4 regions of the Pseudomonas sp. DNDY-54 genome follow, and region 2 is predicted to be linked to each of the others. Evidence: predicted binding sites of a transcription regulator. Region 2 holds the regulator's gene; each other region holds the start of a gene.

Region 1 (3,120 bases), 1.8 Mb from region 2:
TCAACGTTGATCGGCGGCTTCGGTGCCTTGAATTGCTGGATTTGCGAGTAGATGGAGTTGAACTTGAAGGCGGCGAGGATCAGCACTACGACGATCACCGCGCCCAGCATGAGCAGCATGCGGCGCAACATGTTCCGTGTTCCTTGGATAGAAGCGAGCCGGCTGGCTACTGCCAAGAAAAATGAGGCAGCCGTTCGGGGTGCACACAAGAAGCCGAGCGCCGCCGTGATGCGGGCTCGGCTAGGGTTGTTCCGACCAGAGCGGCCAGGAAGCAGCGAAAGTAGCTCCGAACCCGGCGCGTGTAAAGCGATAGGTCGACCCGCCGATGGCGGGGTTTTTCAGCCTAGGCGTCGGACCGGGCGACGCCTGTGGATCACCCACCGCGCGCCCGGTACCTACGGGGCCACGGCGCCATCCGTGGTGGCACCGTAGAGTCAAAGCGGCCGTGTCAGCCGGCGAGACGGTGCGTCACTTCGCTGAGCTGGGCCGACAGACCATGCAGGTTTTGACTGGCCTTCTCGGTGCGCTCGACATTGTCCTGGTTGGTAGTAGCGATGGCGGTGATTTCGGTGAGGTTGCGCGAGATGTCTTCCGCAACGGACGTCTGCTCTTCGGCGGCGGTAGCGATCTGCCGATTCATGTCACGGATCGCCTCCACTTCATGAGTGATGCGCTGCAGCATGCTGCCCGCTTCGGTGACCTGTTCCACGCCCTCATCGCTGCGAGTCTGACCGCCCTCGATCGCGCGCACAGCATCCACCGCACCGGTCTGCACGGTATCGATGATCTGATGAATCTCGGCAGTCGAATCCGCCGTGCGCCGGGCCAGGGTTCGCACTTCGTCGGCGACAACCGCGAATCCACGGCCCGCATCACCGGCGCGAGCGGCTTCGATGGCGGCATTCAGTGCCAGCAGGTTGGTCTGATCGGCAATGCCACGAATGACTTCCAGGACTTTGCCAATGCGCCCGCTGTCCGCCTCTAGCCGGCGAATGACGTCGGCGGTGTTGCTGATTTCACCGCGCATCTGGGTAATTGTGTGGATGGTTGAACGCATCATGTTCTCGCCCTGCTGAGCGGAATGATCTGCCGCATCGGCAGCGCGCGCGGCTTCGGCGGCGTGGCGGGCAACTTCCTGTGCAGTCGCCGACATTTCGTGCATGGCGGTCGCTACCTGATCGGTGCGGGAAAATTGCTCGCGAGTGCCCTGGCCCATGAGCGTGGCGATGGCGTTCAGTTCGCCGCTGGCGCTGTCCAGGTCGGTCGTGCTGCGTTGCAGACGAGTAAAGGTGTCCGCGAGGAAGTCGCGCAAAACGTTTGCCGCGACCGCCAGGCGGCCCAGCTCGTCGGCGCGACTGGTATCCACGCGCTCCTTGAAGTTGCCCTGGCTGAGATTGGCAATGTGATCGATCAGATGACGGATCGGGTTGATCAGGTTGCGATTGACCAGCCAGAGGCTGAGGAGGCCGATCAAGACACCACCGGCCAGCATGATCAACGTACCGGCAATGATCGCCTGGTCGGCAGAGCGGCCGATCGACTCGGAACTGCTCAGCGCCGACTCCCGAAGCTGATCGACCAGTTCGCTCAGCTGTTCGCCGGTAGCGCGGTCGATGCCTTTAACGGCGTTGTCGCCAGCAACCGGATCGTTGCCGGCGGCGACAAACGCATCCAATCCTGTGCGATAGGCAGCGCCCAACGCGCGGTGTTCGTCAGCGAGCGTTTGGATCTGACCGGCCAGCGCTGCATCGTGCTGACTGGCCTGTACGAGGGTGCCGAGTAATGTCTGCACTTTGCGCTCTTGGTCCTCGAAGCGTTGCCAGTTTTTGGTCCGGCTCTCTGACGAGGTGCCGCGTAGCAACACGTTCTTCCATTCCTGCACCTGGACCTTGAATTCCAGGTTGGCCTCATTGATCAGGCGCGAAGCTTCGACCGGGCCCTTGAGCAATTGCTGGAAGGCGGCGATGTCTTTGGAGAGGAATGAAAAACTGGCGAGTGCGATGATGAGTGTCAGCAGCAGGCTGCCACCAATCAGTGCTAACAGCTGAGCGCGTAGGGATTGTTTCAGAAACATCGGGCGTTCTCGTATCGAAAGATGCCCTTGCGGTTATCGCAAGGATACGAGCGGTCCGTCCTGTGACCGCTAGGTCAGATAGCTTGTCGACCTGCCGTTTCGATACTTGAGGCTTTTCAGACCAACCGCAGGTGGTTGTCCCAGAGCCCGGCGGGCAACGCGAGTGGCGTGCTGACAAAGCTGTCCGAACGGCAATCGATCCGTCGGCAACGACCCTGGCCTGAGCTCACCACGAACCCGTCATTGACCGCAGCGACCCCGGCGCAGTCCGGCAAGTGGACTTCATCGCGCAACGCGGCGGTATCCAGGTCCCAGATGAAGACCTTGTTACCGCGCGGTGCGGTGACAGCCAGCAGGCGCAGCGCATCATTGATCGCCAGGCTTGCGGTGTATTGATTCATGGTCTGACGTTGGGCCTCGCCCAACGGGAAGGCCTGGAAGGACTCCCCGGGTCGTTTGATGGCCACCAGCGGCACTTGGTGCATGGGGTCGCCTTCGTATTGCTGCCCGGACACCACGGTGCCGTCTGCGGCAACTGCCAAGTGGCGCACGCTGTTCATCTGCTCGGGCAACTGCTCTTTACTGATCAGGGTGCCGTCGCGACGCACCAGCACCAGGCTTGGTTCCATGGCGTCGAGGTTCATCATCTCGCGGCTGTCAGCTTCGGTGCGAATACCACCGTTGGCGATCACCAGCGTCTCGCCGTCCGGCATCCATAGCAGTTGATGCGGCCCGATCCCGTGCGTCGAATGCTCGTCTATGCGCACGAGTCGGCGATCCTCGACGCGGTACACGCCGAGTACACCGCGGCCCGCATCGGTAGTGTCATTTTCAGTGGTGTAGAAGCGATCACCGCTGGCATGGAACACGCCGTGGCCGTAGAAATGCCGATCCGCTGGCGACGCCAGAACCTGCAGTAGCGTGCCGTCGCGGCTATCGACCAGATAGCTCTCCCGGCTTGGGCGACGACCCACGAACACCGCCAGCGGCAGGTGCGGGTGGGCATACACGTCATGGCAGCGCTCGTTGACCGGCGTGGCGAATAC
Region 2 (3,120 bases):
CCTCAGAGCATCGCCCTGGCAAGCATGGACAACTATCGTATCGGCGCACAGGAGCAGCTGAATACACTGGGCCGCATCCTCAACGTGCCGGTCATCCAGATCGACCCAAGCCAGCCGCTGAGCAAAAGTCTCGCCCCTCTGGCCCGCAAGCGTCTGATTCTTATCGACACGGCTGGCCTGCCTGCCGGTGACCCGATGATGCGTGCGCAGCTCGAGGCGCTGGCCGATCGCGGTATCAAGTCGAAGAATTACCTGGTCTTGCCGGCGACCAGCCAGAGCCAGGTGCTCAAGGCGACCTGGCATCATTACCGCGGTTGCGGGCTGGCTGGCTGCATTCTGACTAAACTGGATGAGGCCGGGAGCCTGGGTGATGTGCTGGGTCTTACCATCAGCCAGCATCTGCCCATCGCCTACCTCGCCGACGGGCCGCGCATCCCTGAAGATCTGCATCTGCCGCGCAGCCATCAACTGGTGAGCCGAGCGGTGAGCTTGCAGACCCAGGAAGATCCCAGCGAGGAAACCATGGCTGATATGTTCTCGGGTCTGTACAACGCATCTTCACGGAGGGTCGGATGAACGCTTTGCTCCGTGACGCACACCAAGTAGACGCGTTCTGGCTGAACGCATCGATGGCCCTAGGGCTCCAGAAAGAGATAGGCGTTTGAACATGGGTATTCATCCCGTACAGGTTATTGCGGTGACTGGCGGCAAAGGTGGCGTCGGCAAGACCAACGTGTCGGTCAATCTGTCGCTGGCCCTGGCTGAGCTCGGTCGCCGGGTGGTGCTGCTTGATGCCGACCTTGGTTTGGCCAACGTGGACGTGCTGCTGGGGTTGACCACCAAGCGCACGCTGGCTGATGTCATCGCCGGGGAATGCGATTTGCGTGACGTGATGATTCAGGGACCGGGCGGTATTCGCGTCGTGCCCGCGGCATCCGGTACGCAGAGCATGGTGCAGCTCTCTTCGCTGCAGCATTCGGGGCTGATTCAGGCCTTCAGCGACATCGGCAACGACATCGATGTGCTGATCATCGACACGGCCGCCGGTATTGGCGACGGCGTAGTGAGCTTCGTGCGCGCGGCGCAGGAAGTCCTGCTGGTGGTGACTGACGAGCCCACCTCAATCACCGATGCTTACGCATTGATCAAGTTGCTCAACCGCGACTATGGCATCAGCCGTTTTCGGGTCCTGGCAAACATGGCACACGCGCCGCAGGAAGGCCGCAACCTGTTCGCCAAGCTGACCAAAGTCACCGAGCGATTTCTCGACGTGGCGTTGCAATATGTCGGCGCGATTCCTTACGACGAAGCGGTGCGCAAGGCGGTACAGAAGCAGCGCGCCGTGTACGAAGCCTATCCGCGAGCCAAGTGCTCATTGGCATTCAAGGCCATCGCGCAGAAGGTGGACAGCTGGCCGCTGCCCGCATCGCCACGTGGTCATTTGGAATTCTTTGTGGAGCGCCTCGTCAGGCCCGCCGCAGAGCCTCACGAATAACAAGCGGCTGGGTTCAGTATGTATTACAGCAAAGCTCACGCTAAAGACTCGCAATATCAGCTCATCGACCAATACGCGCCGTTAGTCAAACGCATCGCCTATCACCTCCTGGCGCGTTTGCCGGCGAGCGTGCAGGTCGATGATCTGATGCAGGCCGGGATGATCGGCTTGCTGGAAGCGTCAAAAAAATACGACGCAGGCAAGGGCGCCAGTTTCGAGACCTATGCCGGTATCCGCATCCGCGGCGCGATGCTTGACGAGGTGCGCAAGGGCGATTGGGCGCCGCGTTCGGTGCATCGCAATTCGCGGATGGTCAGTGAGGCGATTCGGGCAATTGAAGCCAGAACCGGTCGCGACGCTAAAGATCAGGACGTTGCGGCCGAACTTAAATTGAGTCTCGATGAGTACTACGGCATTCTGGGCGACACCTTGGGTAGCCGTTTGTTCAGTTTTGATGATCTGCTTCAGGAAGGTGAGCACGGCGAGTTCGAGGAAGATGCGGCAAGCACTCATCCGGAGCCGTTTCGCGATCTCGAAGATGAGCGATTCCAACAGGCGCTGGCCGAGGCCATTGGCAACTTGCCTGAGCGTGAAAAGCTGGTGCTTTCGCTGTATTACGACGAAGAGTTGAATTTGAAGGAAATAGGCCAGGTGCTAGGTGTGAGCGAATCGCGGGTGAGTCAGCTGCACAGTCAGTGCGCGGCACGTCTGCGGGCTCGCCTGGGTGAATGGCGCGCTCGTTAACGGCAGGTCGGCAATAAAGTATTAGACCGCTTACGCGCTTCATTCGTGAAGCCCGCAACAGACCGTGAGCAGGTTCTGAGATTCGTGATTTACGGAGGTGTACTTGGACAAGAACATGAAAATCCTCATCGTCGACGACTTTTCGACCATGAGACGGATCATCAAGAACCTTTTGCGTGATCTGGGATTTACCAACACCGCCGAAGCGGATGATGGCACCACTGCCTTGCCGATGTTGAAAAGCGGTAGCTTCGATTTCCTCGTTACAGACTGGAACATGCCTGGCATGAGCGGTATCGACTTGCTGCGCGCCGTGCGTGCCGACGAACGTCTGAAGCACCTGCCTGTGTTGATGGTGACCGCCGAAGCAAAGCGCGATCAGATCATCGAGGCCGCGCAGGCCGGGGTAAACGGTTACGTCGTCAAGCCATTCACGGCTCAAGTGCTCAAAGAGAAGATTGAAAAGATCTTCGAGCGCGTCAACGGCTGAAGCAGTAACGCCGCGAGGGCACTATGACGCAAGCAGACCAAAGCCTGGCAGAGTTCGAAGCAACTCTGAAGGCTCATGCACCCCAATTAATTGAAAGTCTGCAACAGGGCCGCTTCGACGAAGCCACGCAGATGTTCAACGAGCTCAATCAGGCGCGTAATCACGGGCTCTATCTCGAAGTTGGCAAGCTCACCCGCGAATTGCACAACGCCATCGTCAAGCTTGAAATGGATACCTGCGCGACAGGTGGTGATCCATCGCCAATTACCGATGCGACCGATCGCCTTTCCTACGTCGTGGAGATGACCGAAAAAGCGGCCAACCGCACCATGGATCTGGTGGAAGAATCAGCGCCGTTGGTGAACTACGTCAGCTACGAAGCGCAGAGCTT
Region 3 (3,120 bases), 350 kb from region 2:
CCGACGGTATCTGCCGAACGATCTTGCCTGATTCGCCGTCGATCACACGAACAACCACGTCGCCCGTAGAATCGTCGACGCTGAAGCTCAGATCACGCTGGATATCTTGCATCTGCGACCGAAGCTTTTCGACCAGATCAGCGGTGCTTTCCTGCTCTTCGCCTTTTACGGAAGCCGTTACTGGCTGAATCGTATCGGACGCAGAAAACCCAGCCTCTTTGCGGAGGCTGGGTGGCGAGCCAGCTGTCATCTGTGTTTGCGGTGCGGTTCCGCCAGAAACTTTTCCGACGTCCATTGATTCACCTCTCATGAATCAATGAGGGTAGAGCACAGCCCTACCCTCATCATTAACGCCTTCTGCTTATTACTGCAGCAGACTCAGAACTGCCTGCGGCAGCTGCTTGGCCTGGGCCAGGATTGCAGTACCAGCCTGTTGCAGGATCTGGTTCTTGCTCAGGTTGGCGGTTTCGGCTGCGAAGTCGGTGTCTTCGATACGGCCACGTGCAGCGGAGACGTTTTCGGAAATGCTCTGCAGGTTGGAAATGGTGTTGTCGAAGCGGTTCTGTACAGCACCGAGGTCAGCACGCTGGGAGTCGATGGCCTTGATGGCATCATCAATCAGCAGAATCGATTCTTGTGCTTTCTGAGCAGTACTAACGTCGACGTCTGCAACATTGGTCATGGACGACGCAGTTGAGTCAATAGTTGCATCAGCAACCGAAGCATCCGCTAAAATTGAGCTTGCGACATTGGTAGATAGCTTGACTTCGTCCTTAGAGACCAAAGTCATGCCAGTGCCAGCAGTATCCTTGAACACACCGACGCCGATATTCGCATCGTTGATTGCTGTGATGGTGTCGTCGAGGCTACTTCCTGCCGCCACCTTTACGTCTTTGGAGCTTTCGGTGCCGTCCTCTGCGGTGAATGCGAAGGTGTAAGTGATATCCCCTACTTCGGCGCTAATTAGAGCGCTTGGATCCTCAGCAGCAGCCGCAGCTTCCGCAGCCGCCGTAGCAGCCGTAGCAGCTGCTGTGGCAGCAGCAGTTGCATCCGTGAGGGTCTTTTGTTTGACCGCCAAGGCATCAGCATCAGTGCCGTCGTCGTCGGTTACCGCAGTTTGCGCCGTGACAACCGCTGCGTCAGCCACTGTTTTCGCACCAGCCGCAGCCGTAGCCGCATCGGTATAACTAACCGGGGTAATCCCCGCAACATTGGTAACGTTACTCTTTCCAGACAGCGATTCGGTACTCATCTCTCCGATATTTACGCTGATCATCTCGTTTGCGCTGCTACCCACTTGGAACGTAGTAGTACCGAACGACCCATCCAACAGCTTCCGACCACCGAAGGTTGTGGTGTTGCTGATACGGTCTAGTTCTTTCTTAAGCTCACCAACTTCCGAATTTAGCGCTTCACGTTCGGAGCTGCTGTTCGAGCCGTTGGCTGACTGGAGCGACAGGTCACGCATACGCTGAAGAATGTTAGTGGACTGCTGCAATGCGCCTTCAGCAGTTTGCGCCAACGAAATACCATCGTTGGCGTTTCGAACGGCTACACCAAGGCCATTGATCTGGCTGGTTAAACGGTTCGCGATTTGCAGGCCGGCGGCATCATCTTTGGCGCTGTTGATGCGGCTACCGGTGGACAGACGCTCCATGGAGGTGGCGAGTGCGTTGGACGACGACTGCAGGTTGCGCTGAGTATTTAGCGACGGGATGTTTGTATTGACTGTAAGAGCCATGATGTGCCTCCAAGGGCGCTAGTTACTTTGGTTGCCTGAGCTTGCGACTCCGGGCCGGCTTCTGCCCAGGCACCCATTGAGTTCGCATTCGATTAGCTTATCGGCGTCGTTTCGGTGAGCTTTAGGAGGCAGTCGAAAATAATTTTGCAAGCCCCGAAAACAACCTGTACGACACCGGCGAATCCGCAAACACGCGAGCCCGCCTGCGAAGGTTTTCGGACGTTGGGTGGAAATCTTTAATGTATGAACAGAAGGCCGCGAGGTGGACGGCAGGCCCGTGCGGGAGTGTTTGTTTTAAGAGTGCCTGGAAGCCCTTTTCACCGCGAGGGAGCGCTGCCTAATAAAACTGGAGTCAAACCGCTGCTCTTGTAGAAGGGCTGCCCTCTGCGCGAAGCTTTGCTTTGCACAGGGAAAGTCCATTTCGCCGCGGGACGCACCTCCCACGAGAAGCAGGCCGTAGCCGCCCGTGACCTGGGGTAGGTGACACGTCTTCGGTGCGAAGCCGACTAGCTGATGTTTGAGTTAATGCTCAAGTTCAGCAAGCCGTTCCAGGAAGGCATCCTCGTCGTTGACCGCCAAGCCCAGCTCGTTGGCCTTTGCCAGCTTCGACCCAGCTCCTGGGCCAGCTACCACTACGCTGGTCTTGGCTGAAACGGATCCGGAAACCTTTGCCCCTAACGCCTCCAGCCTCGCCTTGGCTTCGTCGCGACTCATGCTTTCCAGCGTGCCGGTGAGCACCCAGGTTTGCCCCGCTAGCGGCAAGCTATCCGCAGCCTTCCGTTCGCTTTGCCAGTGCATGCCGAATTCGCGCAGCTGGGCCTCGATGGCGCGAGCTCGGTCTGCGTTGGCTGACTCGTCGAAATAATCCCGCAGTGCGCGGGCCGCCTTTTCGTTAAGGCGTTCGACCTGACGCAAATCCAGCCAGTCGGCTTCAATGATGACGTCAAGACTACCGAAGCGGTCGGCGAGGCGTTGGGCACCGGTGGTGGCGATGAAGGGAATGTTCAGCTTGTCGAGCAGCTCAGCCAATGTTGCGCAGGCGGCGAACTCGGGATGAACCTCACCCTCTTCCTGCAGCTGCACGCCACGCTCGCGCAGCTGCTTAATGACGAGTTGGTTATGGTCATCTTCGAAGAAACTGTGGATCTCGTGCGCGACCTCCAATCCGATATCAGGCAGGTAAACCAGCACATCTGGCAAAGCCCGGCTAATGCGATCGAGCGAACCCAACGCACGCGCGAGCAGCTTCGCAGTGCCCTCCCCGACGTCAGGAATGCCCAGCGCATAGATGAAGCGCGCCAGGGACGGTGTGCGGCTGGCGTCAATTGAGTTGAGCAGGTTGCGACTGGATACTTCGGCGAAGCCTTCAAGCGCCAGCA
Region 4 (3,120 bases), 650 kb from region 2:
CAACTACGTCGAGTTCAGCTATGGCCAGCCACTGGGGCCAGGCTCGGAGGAAATGCCGGCGCCCTGAAACGAACAAGGCCACCCGAAGGTGGCCTTGTGCTCGGCACGCCCTGCTTCAGAACGCCTTGCCGGTGAGATAGAAGTTCTCGTAGCAGAAGTTCGTTGCTGCGATATAGCCTTCGGCGCTACCGCAATCGAAACGTTGGCCTTTGAATTTGTATGCCAGAACACAGCCGTCCTGGGCCTGGCGCATCAAAGCGTCAGTGATCTGGATCTCGCCACCCTTGCCTGGCTCGGTCTGCTCGATCAGGTTGAAAATATCGGGTGTCAGGATGTAGCGGCCGATGATGGCGAGGTTTGAAGGAGCATCTTCCGGTTTGGGTTTTTCGACCATGTGGCTGACGCGGAAAATGTCGTCACGGATCATCTCGCCAGCGATCACGCCGTACTTGCTGGTCTCTTCTGGCGGCACTTCCTGAATCGCGACGATCGAGCAGCGGAACTGGTTGTACAGCTTGACCATCTGGGCCAGGACCGGATCGCCATCAAGGTTGATGCAAAGGTCATCAGCCAGGACCACAGCGAAGGGCTCGTCACCAATCAATGGTCGACCGCTGAGAATGGCGTGGCCCAAGCCTTTCATTTCTACCTGGCGGGTGTACGAGAAGCTGCACTGGTCAATCAGTTTGCGAATGCCAACCAGGTACTTTTCTTTGTCCGTGTTGCGGATCTGATGTTCAAGCTCGTAACTGATATCGAAGTGATCTTCCAGGGAACGCTTGCCACGGCCGGTAACGATCGCGATCTGACTGAGCCCTGCGGCGAGTGCCTCTTCAACCCCGTACTGAATGAGGGGCTTATTCACTACCGGCAACATCTCCTTGGGCATTGCTTTGGTCGCCGGGAGGAAGCGCGTGCCATATCCGGCCGCAGGAAAAAGGCATTTCTTGATCATGTGAGTCCTTGAAGAGGAAGGTTCCAGTTGATGCACTGCGCGCCAAATCGGTCAGCAGCCATACCCTGCTTGTGCCGCCGACAGCGGCTGACTAGAGGCTACGACCACCGAAACGACGAGGGGTTCGACCACGGCCATCCCGAATCTGTTCGACCGAATCGAACCGACCGATGGCTGTTGACATGCCGTTGATACATAGCCTGATACGAGCCGAGAGGCTTGCCAAGTAGCTCCGCTAAATAAATTCAGACGCATCGGAGCATTCAGGCTGAGTCTGAGGCTTCCTATGTCATATGAAGCAAATTCGATCCATGTGAGCTCGGCCCTCAGCCGTGTCCCGACAGGTTCTGATTTCCTGACGCAGATCAGCGAAACCGCAGATATTTTTCTTTTAATACCCCCGACTGGCGTTCGCCCGTGAGACACGCACTAGGATGTCCCCGGCCTAAATGATGGCGCTTTGCCTGCCACAATGAAGCCACCAAAAACCCTGTAAAGAGTCCGGACAACCAGCCGATACCTCGGACAGATGAAGACACGAGTGTTTCGTTGCCCCTACGGCGGCAGGCCGCGGCCGACGGGCTAACTCGCTCGTATGTATTAGCAGTACCTAAGGAACAGGATGAACAGCACCTCTCCCGCTCGGCAAATGTCCGTTCAGTCGAAAATCAATCTGGCCCTGCTTGTGGTGTTCGCCCTGGTACTGGCTGCGTCTCTGCTCTATTCAGCCGGTTCCGAAAAGCAGCTGATACTGCAGGTCGTCGAGCAGCAGACCAAGGACACCGCAGACTCCTATTTCGACAGCATCAACACCATGATGCTGACCGGCACAATGGGGCAGCGTGAGGTGTTGCGTAACAAGATCCTTGCGCGCCCGGGCGTCATCGATGCGCGGATCGTTCGCGGCGAGCCGGTGACCAACGTGTTCGGCCCCGGTTTGGCACACCAAGCACCCGTCGATACGCTGGACCAGCGCGCGCTCGCGGGTGAGGCCACCGTTGAAGTGAGCGAGGGGCAAAACGGGCGGGTGCTGACGGTGATCAACCCGATCCATGCGCAGCAGGATTACCGCGGTACGAATTGCCTGACCTGCCATCAGGTCCCGCAGGACACGGTCATGGGCGCGGTCCGTATCAGCTATGACCTGTCTGCCCTGGATAGCGAGGTGCACGGCAACATCCTGACGTCCGCGGCAATCCAGGCGCTGCTGCTGGTGATCGGGCTGGTCATCATGAGCTACATCATTCGCCGGGTGGTTATCAGCCGCATCAATGACATGCGCCACACCATGGAGGCGATGACCGCAGATGAGGACCTTAGCCGCACGGTTGCCGTGCACGCTCAGGACGAGGTCGGCGCCATGGGCCACGCGTTCAACCGAATGATCTTCAAGTTCCGCAATAGTCTGGAAGCAGTGGCAGCCGTGACCCAGCAGCTCGGTGAGGTGTCCGAACGAGTCTCCCGCGTGGCGGAGAAAACGCACTCGGCTGTGATGGAGCAGCGCAGCGAAACCGACATGGTCGCCTCAGCGATGAACGAAATGAGCGCGACCGTTCAAGAGGTGGCGCGCCATGCGAATGAGACCGCTACGGCTTCGAGTGGGGCTGACAACGAGTCGCGTGCCGGCGTCGCGCTTGCCAACGAGGCCTTGCAGAGCATCGAAGTGTTGATCGGTGATATCGAGAACGCCGCCCAGGTGATCAAACTGGTCGAAACCGACAGCGTCAGCATCGGCATGGTGCTGAACGTGATCAATGGCATCGCGGAGCAAACCAACCTGCTTGCGTTGAATGCCGCGATCGAAGCCGCTCGTGCGGGCGAACAAGGCCGCGGCTTCGCGGTGGTCGCGGACGAGGTCCGCACCCTTGCCTCTCGCACGCAGAAATCCACGGAAGAAATTCAGCACACTATCGAACAGTTGCAAAATGGCGTGCGCAAAGCGGTACAGGCGATGGAGGGTGCTCAAGTTCGCGCACATTCAGGGTCGGACCGCGTAGGAAAGACCGCACAGAGCCTTACGGTCATTGCCGGCGAAGTGAACACCATCAACGGCATGAACACGCAAATAGCGACAGCTGCAGAGCAACAGGGCGCGGTCGCTGACGAAATTAACCGGAACATCACAACCATCAGCGCCATTGCCGATACAACGCTGACCGACGCCT

What was found. The regulator FliA, encoded in region 2, starts transcription of late flagellar genes. The targets are predictions, from matches to a motif close to CTAAAGTTTNNNNNNNNNNNGCCGNTAA.
Region 1: the regulator FliA is predicted to act here: its motif matches at 1,620-1,647, upstream of K4O48_RS20660 (methyl-accepting chemotaxis protein).
Region 3: the regulator FliA is predicted to act here: its motif matches at 1,954-1,981, upstream of K4O48_RS11625 (flagellin).
Region 4: the regulator FliA is predicted to act here: its motif matches at 1,448-1,475, upstream of K4O48_RS10270 (methyl-accepting chemotaxis protein).

What each region holds. Positions count from the first base shown of each region.
Region 1 is NZ_CP082271.1:1,079,819-1,082,938, forward strand. It holds gene K4O48_RS05110 (efflux RND transporter periplasmic adaptor subunit) at 1-131, opposite strand, end outside; gene K4O48_RS20660 (methyl-accepting chemotaxis protein) at 449-1,498, opposite strand; gene K4O48_RS05120 (DUF1513 domain-containing protein) at 2,191-3,120, opposite strand, start outside.
Region 2 is NZ_CP082271.1:2,858,268-2,861,387, reverse strand. It holds gene flhF (flagellar biosynthesis protein FlhF) at 1-576, shown strand, start outside; gene fleN (flagellar synthesis regulator FleN) at 668-1,495, shown strand; gene fliA (RNA polymerase sigma factor FliA) at 1,514-2,239, shown strand; gene K4O48_RS13180 (chemotaxis response regulator CheY) at 2,355-2,729, shown strand; gene K4O48_RS13175 (protein phosphatase CheZ) at 2,753-3,120, shown strand, end outside.
Region 3 is NZ_CP082271.1:2,513,017-2,516,136, forward strand. It holds gene K4O48_RS11620 (flagellar protein FlaG) at 1-295, opposite strand, end outside; gene K4O48_RS11625 (flagellin) at 365-1,741, opposite strand; gene ligA (NAD-dependent DNA ligase LigA) at 2,264-3,120, opposite strand, start outside.
Region 4 is NZ_CP082271.1:2,206,841-2,209,960, forward strand. It holds gene K4O48_RS10260 (VOC family protein) at 1-67, shown strand, start outside; gene galU (UTP--glucose-1-phosphate uridylyltransferase GalU) at 116-955, opposite strand; gene K4O48_RS10270 (methyl-accepting chemotaxis protein) at 1,578-3,120, shown strand, end outside.